Marinomonas mediterranea MMB-1: one gene and its partner. Each later gene encodes a partner of the first gene's protein in a complex. Links are inferred from orthologs where the notes say so. Each region holds a gene or a part of one and is shown on either strand. Other genes may lie near its edges.

Region 1 (5,738 bases):
GAAGAGCAATCTACGGTCGCAGCTCAGATTCAAGGCAATGTTGAAAACATTAATACGATCGCTCAGGACACAAGCGCTGACGCTCAGCAGGTTGCGGAGGCTAATGAAAATATCGCGACGAATGTAGTGAGTCTGAATTCGGATTTGAATCAATTCAAGGTGTAGTGCACATCGCTTAGGTACTGGCTAGTATGCTGGGTTGACGGATCGTTCGTTACAGCGAAGTATGGCTAATTTGAAGCGGTTATTTCGTATAAACAATTAATGTAGAGTGAATAAAAAAGGCCTTTCTTCGAAAGGCCTTTTTTTGTTTATTGAGAACCTTATTCAAGCTCATTTGAGGTCAGGTCTTCTTGGGTTTTGTTTTCTCCCAAATCTGGGGTAAAGGACTCTAGTGCTTTTTGTTCAATGGCGTCTTCCAGTTCCATCGGAACAAAGTACAAAAGGGTTCCGATAATGGGGTGGTCTAGGTAATTAATTTTCTTGCTGGCGGTTTTGTTTTTCAGCGCTAAATTAAATACTTTGGTTGGTCTATTAAATGTCGTGTTTTCTATTGGTGCGGCATCCGTGTTCTCGGTATCGCTTTGAGGGCGATCCACGTTATTGTCTTGGGGCAGTGCAGACGGCGTTAAGTCGCTCTCATCATGCGCGAACAAATAGTGATGATAGTTCAGCGTTGTTTCAAGATAGCGTCCTAGTTTGACCGAAAACTCTCCTGACAAATCAGCATACCCGTTCTCGTTTACCGTACTGTGAAATGTTTCATGATGGGTGAAACCTGCTTCTGGGAATATCAGGGTCCACTTTTCATTAGCGAGTATTTTCGCGTGCTTCCCTACTTTTTCATTGAACCGGTCAAATGTATTAAATAGAGGTTCTATCGTGGCTGGCAGGGTGGTGCTGTCAGCGCTGTCCACTGGAATGTCGTACGATGGGATCGTCGTGCTGTTTTTGATCTCTTGGTACGTTATTTCCTCCGTGGATGTGCCTTGTGGCCACTCAAATGTGAGGAGGTAGGCTTGGTATGCTCGTGCCTTATCGGGATCAATACTCGCTAAGTCGATCTCTGTTGCGTAAGAGTACGTTGTAAATGCGGTGGTGATTATGAGTAGCTTTGCGAATTTCAATGTAATAGTTCCAAGGTCTTATAGGTTTGTTGGAATCTGTCGTCGGCACTGGTCATGCTTACAACATATCGCAAGGTGTCTGCTCCAGCTAATCTAAACTGATTTGGCTTTTTCTGAATGAGCTGGATGAGTTTCATCGGATCAACCGGTGTTTCTTTACCAAAATGAAGTTTTCCTTCTTTTTGGTTGGCTTCTATTTTTACTATACCTAATTTTTCGGCCTTTAACTTTAGGCTTGTTTGCCTAAATAAGTTTTTGGTTGCGTCGGGCAGTAAGCCAAAACGGTCGATCATTTCGACTTGTAGTTCTTTTAGAGCGTCCTCGGTTTCCGCATTTGCAATGCGCTTGTAGAGCATGAGTCGTGTGTGCACATCGCCTAGGTAATCGTCTGGAATGAGAGCGGGAATGCGTAAGTTGATCTCAGTTTGCATTGGAGAGGTGATGTCCACGTTGGGGGCTTCTCCGTTTTTAAGCGACTTGACTGCCCGATCGAGCATCTCCATAAACAGCGAGAATCCGACGTGCTCGATATGGCCGCTTTGACCTTCGCCTAGTAGTTCACCTGTTCCGCGAATTTCCAAGTCGTGTGTGGCAAGTGTAAAGCCTGCTCCAAGCGTGTCGGCCATGGTAATGGCTTCTAACCTCTTTTCTGCGTCGCCTGTTACTTTTCGGTCTTGAGGGGTTAGTAAGTAAGCATAAGCTTGGTGGTGTGATCGGCCGACCCGACCTCTAAGTTGGTGAAGTTGAGCAAGGCCAAATTTGTCGGCCCTGTTTATGATGATGGTGTTTGCGTTCGGGATATCGATGCCTGTTTCGATAATAGTCGAACACACTAGAACGTTGGAACGTTTGTGGTAGAAGTCTGACATGACTTGTTCTAGTTCTCGTTCACGCATTTGTCCATGACCGACTATTACGCGTGCTTCAGGTACCAGTTCTGTTATGAATTCGGCGGCTTTTTGAATGGTCTCGACTTCATTATGAAGGTAGTAAACCTGTCCACCGCGATGCAGTTCCCGCAAAATGGCTTCTTTAATTTGGTGATCGTCCTTTTTCTTGACGAATGTTTTGACTGATAAGCGTTTCGCAGGCGGTGTTGCAATGATTGAAAGGTCTCTGATGCCGGACAGCGACATATTCAATGTACGAGGGATTGGTGTTGCAGTCAGTGTTAGTACGTCGATTTCTGCTCGAAGTGCTTTAAACTGATCCTTCTGTTTTACGCCAAATCGATGTTCCTCATCGATAATTACCAGTCCCAAATTGGAAAACTGGATGTCGCCCTGTATGAGTTTGTGTGTGCCAACGACGATGTCCGATTTGCCTTCTTCAAGTCGAGAGATGGCTTCTTTTGTTTGTTTACCTGATCGAAAACGGGACAGTAGTTCAATTTGAACAGGCCAGTCCGCAAAGCGGTCGCAGAAGTTTTCGTAGTGCTGCTGGGCTAACAGTGTGGTTGGCACTAAGACAGCAACCTGTTTGCCGCTTTGAACCGCTAAGAAGGCAGCACGCATTGCGACTTCAGTTTTACCAAAGCCAACGTCACCACATACTAAACGATCCATCGGTTTGCCCGTTGACATGTCTTTTATAACAGCGTCAATTGCCATTTGTTGGTCTGGCGTTTCTTCGAATGGAAAGCTGGCTGAAAATAAGGCGTATTGGTCGTCTGGTTTGGAAAATGCGTAGCCTGATCGTGCTTCACGTTTTGCGTATATTTCTAACAGTTCCGCCGCTGTGTCGCGAGCTTTCTCTGCGGCTTTTTGTTTGGCGATGCTCCACTTTTCTGTGCCCAGTCTATGCAGTGGTGCATTGTCTTCGTCAGCGCCCGTGTATCTTGAAATAAGCTGTAGGGACGATACCGGGACATAAAGCTTTGCTTCGTTGGCGTAGCCAAGCGTCAGTAGCTCAGTTTCCTGTCCGTCTATTTCTAAATTGGTAAGTCCTAGATAACGGCCAACTCCGTGATCGATGTGGACAACAGGCGCGCCTAAGCGAAGCTCGGTCAAATTTCGAATGATCGCATCTTCGTTTACGTCGGAGTGTTTGCGTCGTCTTTGTTGAGACACACGCTCACCCATGAGTTCGCTTTCTGCAATGACTGCGTAGGCTTCGTTTTGAATGAAGCCGCGCGTTAGAAGTCCTTCTGTTATCGCAAACGTGGGTTTCTTGTCGGTGAATCGTTGCCAGTCGCCTATGTATTCTGGTTTTAGGTTGTTCTTGTTTAACAGCTCTATTAAAGCCTCTCGTCTGCCGGCGCTTTCCGCGCAGATTAAGATAGGCAGGTTTTGTGATTGTAGAAACTTGCTTAGGCTCTCTAGTGGGTTGTCGAGTTTAGAGTTGACGGTGAGCTCGGGTATCGTAGAGAAGACGTCGTTTGTGCCTTCTTCGTCAAAGACTGCGGCGGCAAATTTGTTTAACTCGGCAAATATTTCGCTGTCTTCTAGAAAGACTTCTTTTGGCGTGAGTATTGGTCGCTCTAGATCGTAGTTTAATGACTCGTGTCGAGATTTTATATCCAACAGTGAAGAGGCAATATAGTCATTGACTGTCTTGCTTCTAACGATGCAGGTACTACTGTGTAAGTAGTCAAAAAGGCAATCCGTTTCTTCGAAGAAAAGAGGCAGGTAGTACTCGATGCCTCCAGGCATGAGTCCTGATGATATGTCTTGATAAATAGGACTCGATAACGGGTCAACGTCGAAACGTTCCCTGAAGCGCTGACGAAAAAATTGTATGCCATTTTGAGTCGTTGGAAACTCTTTCGCAGGCAGTATTTTTACTTCCTTAACTTTCTCTGTGCTGCGCTGTGTTTCGGGGTCAAAGTATCGGATGCTGTCTATTTCAGTGTCGAACCAGTCAATCCTAATAGGGGCGTCCGCTCCCATCGGAAAAACATCCATAAGAGCGCCGCGTATAGAAAATTCGCCGTGTTCTCGAACAGTGTCTACATTTAAATAGCCGCCATTCGTTAAGCGGTTAGCCAATGTCTCTGTAGAAACGCTTTGATCGGTTTTAACGTGGAAGCGTTGTGAGTCTATGTGGCTTGCTGGACATAGCCGAGTCATTGCCGCATTTATAGTGGTTAATATGATGGATGATTTTGTGTCACGAAGGTTTGCTAGTGTTTCTAAGCGTTGAGAAATAATATCCTGATGCGGTGAAAAAGCATCGTAAGGTAGGGTCTCCCATTCGCTAAATCGCAGTACTTCGGTTTCATTCTTTATTAAAAAGGACAGCGCGTCTTCAAGGTCATTAAGCTCTGAAACCGTGTTTGCTATAAACAAAATAGGGCATGAGTTTGTTTTGCTGAGTTCAAGAAGCTGTACGGCATGTAATGTGCTAGGTATACCTTGGAAGGTGTTTTTGTAGCCAGGCTTAGTGTTTAGCTTGAAGCGGTTGTCCATAAGTTATTGGTCTTTAGAGGCGGTTAAGGTGAAAGAAACAGAATCTGCAAAGCGAAGAGCGTGTGGCTTGTCTATTTCGACGGATGCTTTTTTGACTTGATTAGGTTCGAGGCAAATGTCCAGAACATCAGCAGCCAACTTTTCCAGTAGTAAAAAACGGTTTGCTTCGACATGCGCGATGATTTTCTTGCAAATGGTTTTGTAATTAACTGCGTTATCGACATCGTCCGTTGAGCAGGCGTTGGTAGCTGGGTATTCAATAGAGGCGTTTATAATAACATCTTGTTTGTTACTGCGCTCTTCATCATTGAAGCCTATGTAGGTCCTTAATCGAAGATCCTTTATGCATATTTTGGCGTGATGGCTTTGCAATGCTTAACTCCTAAATTTGATAGATCAATAGTTTGTTTGGTGTTTCTGTTGCCACGGGTTTTACGCTGCCGATATTGTCTCGGTTTTAAAATAGTGTGGCAACCGCGTCATGATGGAAATTTGCAGGTATATTCTGGAAGGAGTGCGTTGGCAATGAAAAAACAAAATAGTCGTTTAATAACAATATGGTGAACCGTTGGCGATTTTTTCTCCATTTTATGAGATTTATTTCGTTATTTAGCAAGAAAAATGCAAAGAACGGTGGTAAAGGAATTACCACATGGTAGTCAAAGGAACTAATGATCTCTATAATACTCCGGTTTTTTGGTGAAGTGAGATTGTGTTTTTTAAATGTCATAAAAGACGTTTATTAGAAACTGGGTTGTTGTCCCGGAGGGGAATCTAGTTTGAAGGCACAAACGCTTTGGTGTTCAATTTCATTGTTGGGCAGAACATATGTATAAAATTACAAACGGCCTAAATCTACCGATTAGCGGAGCCCCCAATCAAAAGATTGATAATGCTCCTGCAGCGAAGTCGGTTGCGGTTATCGGCCCTGATTACCATGGTATGAAACCTACTATGCTGATCAAGGAAGGTGACAAGGTCAAAAAGGGACAGGTTATCTTCACAGATAAGAAAACGGAAGGTGTGAAGTACACTGCGCCCGCTTCAGGCGTCGTTTCTACGATTAATCGTGGCGAACGTCGTATGTTACAGTCGGTAGTGATTGATGTAGAAGGCGATGATTCTGTCGAGTTCGCGAAGTATGCGGGCTCAGATTTGAACTCTTTAGATCGAGATCTTGTTGTAACGAATTTAGTTGACTCTG
Region 2 (4,301 bases), 2.6 Mb from region 1 along the record:
ATCTTGTAACAACTATGTGGATAAAACACGATTTAGATAAGAGCTCAGGCGATACCGGCTAATTAGATAAAAGCGCATTAAAGAAGAGACATTGAGAGCACAGCAGTCGCGCAAAAACTAAACTTATCCACCAACTAACTTGAATGTTAAGTCGGTGGATAAGTTAGTACAGAGCTTTTTCTAGGAACTATCGCACTATGCTAAGAAAGCATCGGTTTTAAGAATCGAGCGGTATGTGAACCCTCGTGTTTAGCTACTTTTTCAGGTGTTCCTTCCGCAATAATATAGCCACCGCCGCTGCCACCTTCCGGCCCAAGATCCACAATCCAATCTGCTGTTTTGACAACGTCCAAATTGTGTTCGATTACAACGATGGTATTTCCGTGGTCACGTAAGCGATGCAATACCTTAAGCAGCTGCTCTATATCCGCAAAATGAAGCCCCGTTGTTGGTTCATCAAGAATGTACAGCGTTTTGCCTGTATCGCGCTTAGAAAGCTCTTTAGCTAGTTTCACTCGCTGTGCTTCACCACCCGATAGCGTCGTCGCAGCCTGACCTAGTCGGATATACCCAAGACCCACGTCAATGAGAGTCTGTAGCTTACGCGCAATAGAGGGCACCGGATCAAAGAACTCACGAGCGTCTTCGATGGTCATTTCCAAACATTCGTGAATGTTTTTGCCCTTATAGTGGATCTCCAATGTTTCACGGTTGTATCGTTTGCCCTTACAGACATCACAAGGTACATAAACGTCAGGTAAAAAGTGCATTTCTACCTTGATCACACCGTCGCCCTGACAGGCTTCACATCGTCCGCCTTTCACGTTAAAACTAAATCGTCCCGGCTTGTAGCCGCGAGAGCGAGCTTCCTGAGTGGCAGAGAATAATTCACGCATTGGTGTGAAGATGCCTGTATAGGTCGCAGGGTTTGAGCGCGGAGTACGTCCAATTGGGCTTTGGTCAATATCGACACATTTATCAAATAAGTCTAGACCGTCTATTTTTTCGTATGGCGCGGCTTTGAGCGTTGTTGCACCATTGAGTGCCGTAGCTGCAAGCGGGAAGAGCGTGCCGTTAATCAGTGTTGATTTACCAGACCCTGAAACACCCGTTACACATGTCATCACACCATACGGTATGTTCAACGTAACGTTATTTAAGTTGTTGCCTTTAGCACCATGTAGCGTGAGATGTTTGCCTTCTTTCGCTGGGTGGCGTAAAGCAGGAACCTCGATCTTACGCACGCCGTTTAGATATTGCCCCGTCACGGATTTTTCACACGCCATAATATCTTCTGGCGTTCCGCTGACAATAACTTCACCGCCGTGTACGCCAGCACCCGGGCCGATATCGACCACGTGATCAGCGATACGGATTGCGTCTTCGTCATGCTCGACAACAATGACAGTATTGCCAAGGTCGCGTAAACGAGTCAACGTTTGAATGAGACGCTCGTTATCCCGTTGGTGAAGACCAATTGAAGGTTCGTCCAGAATGTACATGACACCCACAAGACCCGCGCCAATCTGACTGGCGAGGCGTATGCGTTGTGCTTCGCCGCCTGATAACGTATCCGCCTGTCGGTCTAAGGTTAAATATTCAAGGCCAACGTTAACTAAGAATGTGAGTCGGTCTTTGATTTCTTTTAGTATTTTCGACGCGATTTCGCCTTTAGCGCCGGTCAGCTGTAGCTCATCGAAATACTTCAAGCATTCCGCGATAGGCAGCTTAACGACCTCGGGCAATGTCTCTTCGCTGATAAAGACATTGCGAGCGGCACGGTTTAGTCGAGAGCCGCCACAATCGCTACACGGCTGAATGCTAATATACTGAGAAAGATCGTCTCGTACGCTTTCTGACTCGGTCTCGCGATAGCGTCGTTGTAAGTTTGGAATTACACCCTCGAAGACATGTGAGCGCGTCATCTTATCGCCACGTTCATTGATGTATACGAAATCGATCTTATCTTTTCCAGAACCAAAGAGAATCTTATCTTGGAACTTTTTCGGTATGTCTCGGTACTTGGATTCGATATCAAAGTCATAGAAATTCGCCAACGCATTGAGTTGCTGGAAGTAAAAAATACTTCGTCGACCCCAACCGCGAATGGCCCCCTCTGCAAGCGTCAGCGATTCGTCCTGAATGACTCTCTCAGGGTCGAAGACCTGATGCGTGCCTAACCCATCACACGTCTGACATGCGCCATTAGGGTTATTAAAAGAGAAGAGTCTCGGTTCAAGCTCGGTTAGGCTGTAACCACATACGGGACAGGCAAATTTACTGGAGAAAATATGTTCGTCTTTGGGCTCGTCCATGTTGATGACTTTGGCGATACCATCGGACAGCGCCAAACAGGTCTCGAACGATTCGGCTAAACGCAACTTTAGATCCTGACGGACTTTAAAGCGGTCAATGACGACTTCAATCGTGTGTTTTTTATTTTTTTCTAACGCAGGGGCGTCATCTAAATCGATCACCAAACCATCGATCCGCGCGCGGATAAAGCCTTTAGATAGCAGATCGCTAATCGTATGTAAGTGCTCACCTTTTCTGTCTTTTACGATCGGCGCGAGCAGCATCATCTTACTTTCTTCTGGAAGAGATAAGACCTTATCGACCATCTGAGAGATGGTTTGTGCTTCGAGTGGCTCTCCATGGTCGGGACATCTAGGCTGGCCCGCTCGTGCGAATAAGAGTCGAAGATAATCGTAGATTTCGGTAATTGTCCCCACGGTCGAACGTGGGTTATGAGACGTTGACTTCTGCTCAATCGAAATCGCAGGTGACAGACCTTCGATATGATCAATATCTGGCTTCTCCATCATGGAAAGGAACTGCCGAGCGTAAGTGGACAAAGACTCTACATAGCGACGTTGTCCTTCCGCGTACAAAGTGTCAAACGCCAGCGAGGATTTACCAGAGCCTGAGAGTCCGGTAATAACAACCAACTTGTCGCGTGGAATGTCTAAATCCACATTCTTCAGGTTATGAGTGCGCGCGCCGCGCACAGTAATGGTATCCATGAGTCTCCTACCAAATATGGGTAAAACAGGAAAATTTTAATCTGTGTATAATAACTGTCTATTTTTACAGTAGTTAAAATAGAGCTTCAACGGTATTTTTAGTAAAATCGCTCATCTTTTTTAATTTACCCTAGGGCTAAAAAGGCAAAGCGTAAGTCATCACCCTTCTCAAGCTTATACGCGAGTACGATGAATTTGGGCGTATTTTTGAAGAAATATCCTTTATCTTCAATCACTTGTTAGGATGTCGGCACGTATCTAAAACGCTGTATAACCCCTTTTCAGGCTATAATTTAGGCTTATTATGGATCTTATTGAACGTCGTTCTGTATTGGCGCTCGCCTTGGTGTATCTATTTCGCATGTTGGGCTTATTTCTTATTATGCCCGTTATCAGCATTGCAGCAGATGACTTAAGTGGTGCAAGCACTGCATTAATTGGTGTTGCGATCGGTATTTATGGTTTTAGTCAGGCAAGTTTGCAAATCCCAATGGGGATGATGTCAGACCATTTTGGCCGAAAACCTATTATCTTTATCGGTTTGATCCTATTTGCATTGGGTAGCCTTATTTGTGCCAACGCAGACGATGTGTATCAACTTATTACTGGACGGGCAGTGCAGGGAGCTGGCGCCATTGCTAGTACGTTAATGGCATTGTTAAGTGATGTCACCCGAGAACAAAACCGAACCAAAGCCATGGCGACCGTTGGTATCAGTATTGGTGCCTCGTTTATGATTTCTCTGGTGTTGGGGCCTTGGTTGTTTGACCTAGTTGGCTTAACCGGCTTGTTCTATTTATCTTTCGCGTTTTCTATCGTCGGTATTGGCTTAATCTTGTTTGCAGTGCCCAATGTCACACAACACAGCTTTAAGCGAGACACGACGCCAAGTAAAGTAGCTTTAGCGCGTGTGTTAAAAAACGGTCAGCTGCGCTTTTTAAACATCAGCGTCTTATTATTGCATGCTTCGTTAACCGCTTTGTTTGTCGCGATTCCGACGATTTTGTTGGAGCGTTTTGACTTAGCACTGGGGATGCACAGTGTTTTGTATTTAGTGGTTATGGGGCTTGCATTTATTGGCATGTTGCCTCTGGTGATCATGGCCGAAGCACGCGGTAAAATGAAATTAATATTATTGATTGTCATCGCGACAATCGGTATTTCCACATTACTTATGGGCTGGACTACAGTATTATGGGTGTTTGCAGTTTGGGTGTGTGCGTTCTTCATCGCCTTTAACACGCTTGAAGCGACCTTGCCTTCTTTGATCAGTAAATT

Evidence for each region. Proteins that work in one complex are often made in the same cells at the same time.
Region 2: the proteins of mfd (region 1) and uvrA are in contact, whole or in part, in a crystal structure (PDB 4DFC), measured with the Escherichia coli proteins. The link is inferred for Marinomonas mediterranea MMB-1 from one-to-one orthologs.

The regions. Positions count from the first base shown.
Region 1 is NC_015276.1:2,861,502-2,867,239, reverse strand. What follows is about bases 924-4,865. They hold mfd (transcription-repair coupling factor), read right to left. Parts: upstream 4,535-4,865; coding sequence 1,124-4,534; downstream 924-1,123. Other genes in these bases: folX (dihydroneopterin triphosphate 2'-epimerase), read right to left, coding at 4,538-4,865; MARME_RS13045 (hypothetical protein), read right to left, coding at 924-1,127. Outside these bases: MARME_RS13050 (methyl-accepting chemotaxis protein), read left to right, coding at 1-165; more of MARME_RS13045, read right to left, coding at 324-923; more of folX, read right to left, coding at 4,866-4,906; MARME_RS13030 (Na(+)-translocating NADH-quinone reductase subunit A), read left to right, coding at 5,363-5,738. UniProt on the Escherichia coli protein: Couples transcription and DNA repair by recognizing RNA polymerase (RNAP) stalled at DNA lesions. Mediates ATP-dependent release of RNAP and its truncated transcript from the DNA, and recruitment of nucleotide excision repair machinery to the damaged site.
Region 2 is NC_015276.1:265,900-270,200, forward strand. The notes cover bases 1-3,403. They hold uvrA (excinuclease ABC subunit UvrA), read right to left. Parts: upstream 3,024-3,403; coding sequence 201-3,023; downstream 1-200. Other genes in these bases: MARME_RS01345 (MFS transporter), read left to right, coding at 3,328-3,403. In the rest of the region: more of MARME_RS01345, read left to right, coding at 3,404-4,301. UniProt on the Escherichia coli protein: The UvrABC repair system catalyzes the recognition and processing of DNA lesions. UvrA is an ATPase and a DNA-binding protein. A damage recognition complex composed of 2 UvrA and 2 UvrB subunits scans DNA for abnormalities.